DNA from 2 places in the Jatrophihabitans sp. YIM 134969 genome. Region 2 is predicted to be linked to the other one. Evidence: riboswitches for the same ligand, from Rfam matches in the RefSeq annotation. Region 2 holds a riboswitch; the other holds the start of a gene.
The links. Region 2 has a riboswitch for cobalamin ahead of ACXR2U_RS01485 (prenyltransferase/squalene oxidase repeat-containing protein). Riboswitches for the same ligand answer to the same signal wherever they lie in the genome.
Positions count from the first base shown of each region.

Region 1: it holds a riboswitch for cobalamin, as region 2 does, so the genes downstream of both, ACXR2U_RS21310 (prenyltransferase/squalene oxidase repeat-containing protein) here and ACXR2U_RS01485 (prenyltransferase/squalene oxidase repeat-containing protein) in region 2, are expected to answer to the same signal.

Region 1 is NZ_JBTJEQ010000058.1:11,248-14,475, forward strand. It holds gene ACXR2U_RS21310 (prenyltransferase/squalene oxidase repeat-containing protein) at 1-1,528, opposite strand, end outside; cobalamin riboswitch at 1,634-1,785, opposite strand; gene ACXR2U_RS21315 (purple acid phosphatase family protein) at 1,822-3,228, opposite strand, start outside.
Region 2 is NZ_JBTJEQ010000002.1:37,173-40,400, forward strand. It holds gene ACXR2U_RS01480 (discoidin domain-containing protein) at 1-289, shown strand, start outside; gene ACXR2U_RS01485 (prenyltransferase/squalene oxidase repeat-containing protein) at 314-1,732, opposite strand; cobalamin riboswitch at 1,841-1,971, opposite strand; gene ACXR2U_RS01490 (ROK family transcriptional regulator) at 2,140-3,228, shown strand, end outside.

The DNA of each region.
Region 1 (3,228 bases), on a different contig from region 2:
TCGCGGCCGTGGCGGTGTCGCCGGCGCCGGTGAGGGCCAGCACGGCGAACGACTGGCCGAGCACGTTGGCGTAGTCGCCGAAGTCGGAACGGTCGTGGAGGCGGCCGTCGGCGCCCATCAGTTCCGTGAACCGGGCGATGAGGTCGACGTGGTTCACGCCGACGTCGTGGGGGTCGTAGCCGCTGAGCTCCAGCAGCGTCGCGAGCTTCGCGGCCGTGCCGGCGTAGACGGAGTTCTCGGCGTCGCCGAAGTTGGCGCCGCCGACGTAGGACCGCAGCGTGGTGTCGAGGGTGAGGAACGCGAGCACCTTGCCCAGCGTCGCGTCCTGGCCGCCGCTCGCGAGCAGGCCGTAGGCGAGGTCGCCCGTCGTGCTCTGCTGCACGAAGCCGTCGCTCTCGAGGTGGTCGCCCTGCGTGAGCTGGCCCGCGAGGTACCGCGCGGCCGCGGCGGCCGCGGGAACCGTGGTGGCGGTCCGGTTCACGGTCAACGGGACGGAGAGGGTTCCGAACGGGACCCCCTCGACGCCGGACAGCACCTGCGTGGAGGCGCGGACGTCGGAGGCCGGGTTGCCGCGGTCGTCGTTGACGGGCAGCCCGCCGTCGGAGTTCTGCAGGCCGCCGAGGAACGCCAGGGCGCGGGTGGTGCGCGCGCTCTGCGCGGACCGGGTCGCCGCGTCGATGGAGAAGGCCTGGATCGCGAGCGCGGTGGAGTTGGTGCTGTGGCTCTGCACGCCGTTGAAGACCGGGCCCCAGCTGCCGTCGCGGAGCTGGCTGCCGGCGAGGTAGTCGATCGCGTCGGTGATCGCCGCCGCGACCGGGGTGGCCGGGAACGCAGTGGCCGCCGGCAGGATCGTCAGCGCCTGCAAGGCCATGGAGGTGCTGTCGGGGTCGGAGTCGTTGCTGTTCGGGATCAGGCTGGGGAACGAACCGTCGGGCCGCTGCAGCGACAGCAGGTAGTCGACGGCCGCGGGGCTCGCCGTGCCGGCGCGCTGCTGGGCGATGACGCCCAGCGCCTGCGAGAAGACCGAGGTCGCGCGTCGGTAGTTGCCCGCGCCCGCACACGCGGTGGGGTCGGCGGTCGACTGGGCGGCCGTGCACACGTTGTCCGCGAGCAGCTGGAGCAGGTCGAGCCCGGCGAACGAGCGCGGGTCGCGGTGGGCGACCTCGGCGAGCACCGCCAGCTTGGCCGCGGACCCCCCGCTGAAGTTCGCGGGATCGTCGTCGAACTGCACCCAGTTCGCCCCGACGCTCGAGTCCAGGTACCCCGTGATCGCGTCGACCGTGGCCGAGTCGCGTCCGGTCGCCGCGAGCGCGAACGCGCCGTCGACGGTGAGGCCGACGTCGGTGAACCCGGCGCCGAGCTCGTAGTGGGTGCCGCCGACGAGCTGGGTGGTGAGGTAGCGCGCGAGCGTGCCGGTGTCGGGCGTGGTCGCGGCCGCCGACGCGGGCGATGCCAGGCCGATCCCGCCGGTCAGGACGAGACCGAGGACGGCGAGGGCGGAGACGGCGCGAGCGGAGCGGTGACGCAAAGGGTCCCTTTCACAGGCGGTGCGCGCCCGCGGGACCTGTGGAGCGGAGCGCCGGACACGCCGGACCCACTGCGCAGACCTCGCGCCGCAGACCACGACGGCGTTTCGACGAGGACGTCCGGGGCGGGCGTTCCGACTCGCCGATCCCACGATCGGCACACGGTTGCGGGTCAGTGCCGGATTCGGACCGGCTTTCCCCACGCCTGGACGTGCTTGGTGCACACGCATGGAACCACACCGCGGCACGCCCGGTCGAGGCGTGCCGCGGTGGGTTCCCGCACAGGGGGGTCCGCTCAGACGGCGGGGCTACCGTCCGCCGCCGGTCCGGGCTGCGCCACGGCCGATCCCGGCGTGGCGAGGACCCGGTTGTTGCCGGCCACCCGCGAGAACGTGATGCGGTCGATCTCGGTGAGCGGCGACGCCGTGCCCGGGAGGCTGTCGGCGAGGGTGCGGATGGTCATGGTGGTCGGACGGCCGGGCGCGGCGGGCTTCACGTCGACGGCGATGAACGCGTAGTCGTCGTACCGCACCTGCGACCAGTCGATGACCTCGGGGATCTTCGTCCCCTGCGGGTAGCCGGAGGCGTTGACCGCGGTGCCGTCGGACGACCACACGTACGAGTTCACGACGTTCTCGGTGTTGTTCTCGGCCGAGTTGGGTCCGCCCGCGGGCTGGTAGCCGCGGTACCGCTGCCCCTCGGGCAGGGTCTGCGGGCCGTACGGCGTCACGCCGGCAGGGGCGGGAGCGGCCGCGCTCGGCGCGGGCCGGAACTGGTAGCGCGGCCGGCCGCCGGACCCGACCGTGATGTAGGTGCAGCCGTCGGTCGCCGGGGTGATGGTCGAGCCGTCGGGAGCCTGCCGGGTCGGGTGCCCGTTCTTGATCGGGTCGGTGCGCTCGAAGATGTGGTTGTGGCCCTGCACGGCGAGGTCGACCTGGTACTTGCTGAAGAGCGGGTCGAGCGCCCCGCGCACCCCGCCGTCGGACGCGTGCTGGTTGGTCGTCGAGTAGGCGCAGTGGTGGAAGAACGCGACGATGAAGTCGACCGACCGGTCCTGGCGCCAGGTGCGGAGCGTGTTCTCGAGGAACTTCAGCTGCGCGCCGTCGGAGTACCCGGTGTTGGTCTGGATCTCGTAGGACAGGTCGTTGGCGTCGACCGAGATGACACCGACGTTGTCGTACACGAACTTGTAGACCGACGGGCAGTTCTTCGGGCCGTTGTCCGGGAGGTCGAGCCGCGCCTTGTGACCGGCGTAGCCGTGGCTGCCCGACCGGCCGCCGAGGAACTCGGTGTTGCCGTAGAGCGGCTCCATGTCGTGGTTGCCCGTGGCGAACATCCAGGGGGTGAACGCCGACTGCGACTCGATCTGGTTGAGGAAGACGTCCCAGACGTAGGGGTTGTAGTTGTTCGCGCCGACCGGTGACGTGCCGGTCAGGGCGAGCGAGTCGTCGGCGGGCAGGCCGCTGCCGCTGGGGTCGGCGTAGCAGATGTCGCCCGCGAGCAGCGTGAAGACCGGCCGCTGCGAGGCCATCTGCTGGGTGAGGGTGTTGGCCGGTGTGGGGTCGGTGCCGCCCGTGCCCGCCACCGGGTCGGTGGGGCTGTAGTAGTTGTTGTCGAAGACGCCCCGCGGCCAGGTGCCGCCGGCGTCGGTGACGACCGCAGGGTCCTTGTTCCACGCGTACTGCGGATCGACCGGCGCGAT
Region 2 (3,228 bases):
CACCAGGCTCGTGGTCAGCACCGCCGCCATGGACCCCGCCGGCGGCGACGCCCGCCGCTCGGTAGCCGTGCGCAACGCCGGCACGACGGTGGCGGCGATGGTCCGGCTCTCGGTCCGCGACGCCGCGGGCAAGCGCGTTCTCCCCGCGTTCTACGACGACAACTACTTCTGGTTGCTGCCGGGGGAGTCGCGGACGGTCACGGTGTCGTGGCCCGCAGCGACCCCGGTCGCGGGAGGACCACGCGTGTGGGCGCAGGCGTACAACGCCCCGCGGGTCGGCGCGCGCTGATCGACGCGCCGACCGGCCCACGGATCAGCTGCCGTACGCGAGCGAGACGGTGTCGCCGAGCTTGACGACCGCGCCGCGGCTGGCGGTACTCGCGCTCGACCCGTCGATGCTGAGCTTCCACGTCGAGGACGCCGTGTTGGTCCTGCCGTTGAGCGCGGTGATCGTGCCGGTCCCCGAGGTCGGCGACGCGCCGGTGACACACCCGGACGGTGACGCGTTCGCAGCGGCGGCGTCCAGAACCGCACCGAGGGTCGTGGTGGTCGACGTCGGCACGAACGGGACCTTGCACACGGTGAGGCCGCCGGTCGCGCCGGTGTCCACGACGAGCGCCACGCTCGTCGCGGTGCCGGACGTGAAGGAGGTGGTGGCCACCCAACGGGCCGCACCACCGGTGGGCGTCGGGGGTGCCGCGGTGAACCCGCCGCCGGCCAGGGCGCGGAGGGCGTCGATCGAGGAGTACGCGGTCGCGGTCGTGTTGGACGGCTGGTACCTGAACCCGCCGCTCGCGCTCAGCTGTTGGGCGATGAGGAAGTCGACCGGGGTCTTGCCGGCGGACGTGGTGAAAGTGCCGCCTTGCGCAGGGATCCCGCACGCGTTCAGACCGGACACCGCCCAGCCGTTGGAGTCGGTGTTCGCGCCGAACGCGGAGTTGAACGCACCGGTAGTGGTGACGAGTTTGCCGGCGAGGAAGTTGCGCGCGGCGACGACAGCGGTGTCGGTGGCGGGGACGCCGCTGCTGCACAGGGCCGCCATCGCCGCGCCGGTCATGTCGATGTCGCTGGTGGCGGCGAGCCGGGTGGCGTTGCCGGCGGCCTGGGTGAAGTCCCACCCGCCGTCGTCGTGCTGGTTCGCGCGGACCACCGCGGTCACGGTGTCGAGCAGTCGCTGCGGGACCCGCGCCGCGCCGGACTGGGTGCGCGCGCCCGCCAACGCGAGCAGGCCGAACACGGTTCCGTTGAAGTTCGCGGGTGGACCGAAGTAGCCCGGCGCGGCGGGCTGCCAGTACGAGGCCAGGTCGGCCAGCAGGTTGCGCTGGGCGGAGACCCGTGCCGGGTCGGTGCCGGCCGCGTACGTGTTGAGGATCCCGCGCTCGTAGTCGGTGACGACGGGAGCGCTGCTCGGCCACGTGCTCGCGGCGACCTGGTTGCGGTAGACCGCCCGGGCGTTCCCCCCGGTGTTGCCGGAGGGAACGACGTCGACGGCCGCGGTGCCGGCGGCGGCGAGAGCACTGAACGCCCACTCGTTCGACAGGCCCGAGGTGGTGAAGCTGCCGTCGGACGCCTGCAACGTCTTGACGTACGTGACGCCGCGCTGGACCGACGTCGCGACGGCGGCCGAGGTCGAGGTCGCCGCGGCGGGGACGGCCAGCGTGGTCGCCAACGCGGTCGTGGTGGCCAGGACGGTCAGGCCGAGAGCGGCGCGACGGGGGAAGGGCGTGGGCATCGGGGATCGAGCTCCTCGGGTGGGGGCGCAGGCGTCGAACGCCCCGCACCGCAGCCCGGAGGTCGCAGGAGCCGGGCGGCCGCCGCCCGCTCGCGTGGACAGGCTTCCGCAGTGACACGACGACCGCCAGGTGTTCGGACTCGGGCCGGTCGACCGGCCTCACCGTTGCGCGTCAGTCCCGGGTTCTCACCGGGTTCCCCTGTCAGTCGCTGGCGCGGAACGTACCGCGACACGCGAGACCCACCGCCGGCGGGACGTCGCCCGACGTCGGTGACGTCGGACGCGGAGGCGGTCGACGCCCCAGCAGAAACCGGTCGGTTTTGTACAAGTCTTGACGGAATTCGACCTCGCGGAGCACAGTGCCCGAGGCACGACGACGACGAGGTCGCGAGAGGGGTTCCGACGCAGTGACGCAGCAGGTGCTGCCCGCCCCCCGGCGGGTGCAGCCCACGAGTGGGGCCCTCCGCGCGGCCAACCGGGCGCGCGTGGTCGGTGTCCTCCGAGGCGCCGGGTGGGCCACCCGGGCCGAACTGGTGGAGCACACCGGGCTCTCCCGGGCCACGATCTCGAGCCTCCTCCACGAACTCGCCGTTCGCGGACTCATCGCCGAGCGTCCGCCCGCCGCGGCCGGTACTCCCGGCCGCCCGGCCTCCCAGGTCGCGCTCGACAAGTCCGCCGGAACCGCCATCGCCGTCGACATCGGCGTGCGGCACGTCGCCGTCGCCGTGGGCGACCTGTCGCACAGCGTGCTGGCGGAACGGTGGACCACCGTGCCGCGCGACCACACGGCCGACCGGGGCATCGACCTGGTGCTCGCCAAGATCGAGCAGGCCGTCGCCGAGGCCGACGTCGACGCCGACGCGTTGGTGGGGGCCGCGATCAGCATCGCCGCGCCCGTGACGGCCGGCGGCGGTCGGTTGGCGGTCCCCGACGTCCTGCCGGGATGGAACGGTTCAGTACTGGCCGAGCGGGTGGCCGACCGGTGGGACATCCCGGTCGTCACCGAGAACGACGCCAACCTCGGCGCGCTCGGCGAGGCCCTGCGCGAACCGGTCTCGGGCGACGGTGACGTGCTCTACGTCAAGGTCGCGAGCCGCATCGGCCTCGGCGTCGCGCGCGGCAGCCGGATCCTCCGCGGTCGCAGCGGGTACACGGGCGAGTTCGGGCACGTGACCGTGCACGACCGTGCCGAGCGCTGCTGGTGCGGGCGCCGCGGGTGCCTCGAGCTCTACGCCGGCGGCGACGGCATGCTGCGTCGGATCGGTTCCCGCGGGGGAGCGACGACCATCGCCGAACTCGTCGAACGTGCCCATGAATCGGACCGGGTACGTCGCGTGGTCGAGGACGGCGCGTCGGTGCTGGCCCAGGCGCTGGCCGACCTCGTCCTGGTCCTCGACCCCGCGCGCGTCGTCCTCGGCGGTGAGCTCGTCGCCCTGGGGTCCCTGCTCGAGGACCCCGTCCGGGCCGCGTTGACAACGTTGCCTTTCGGCCCGCCG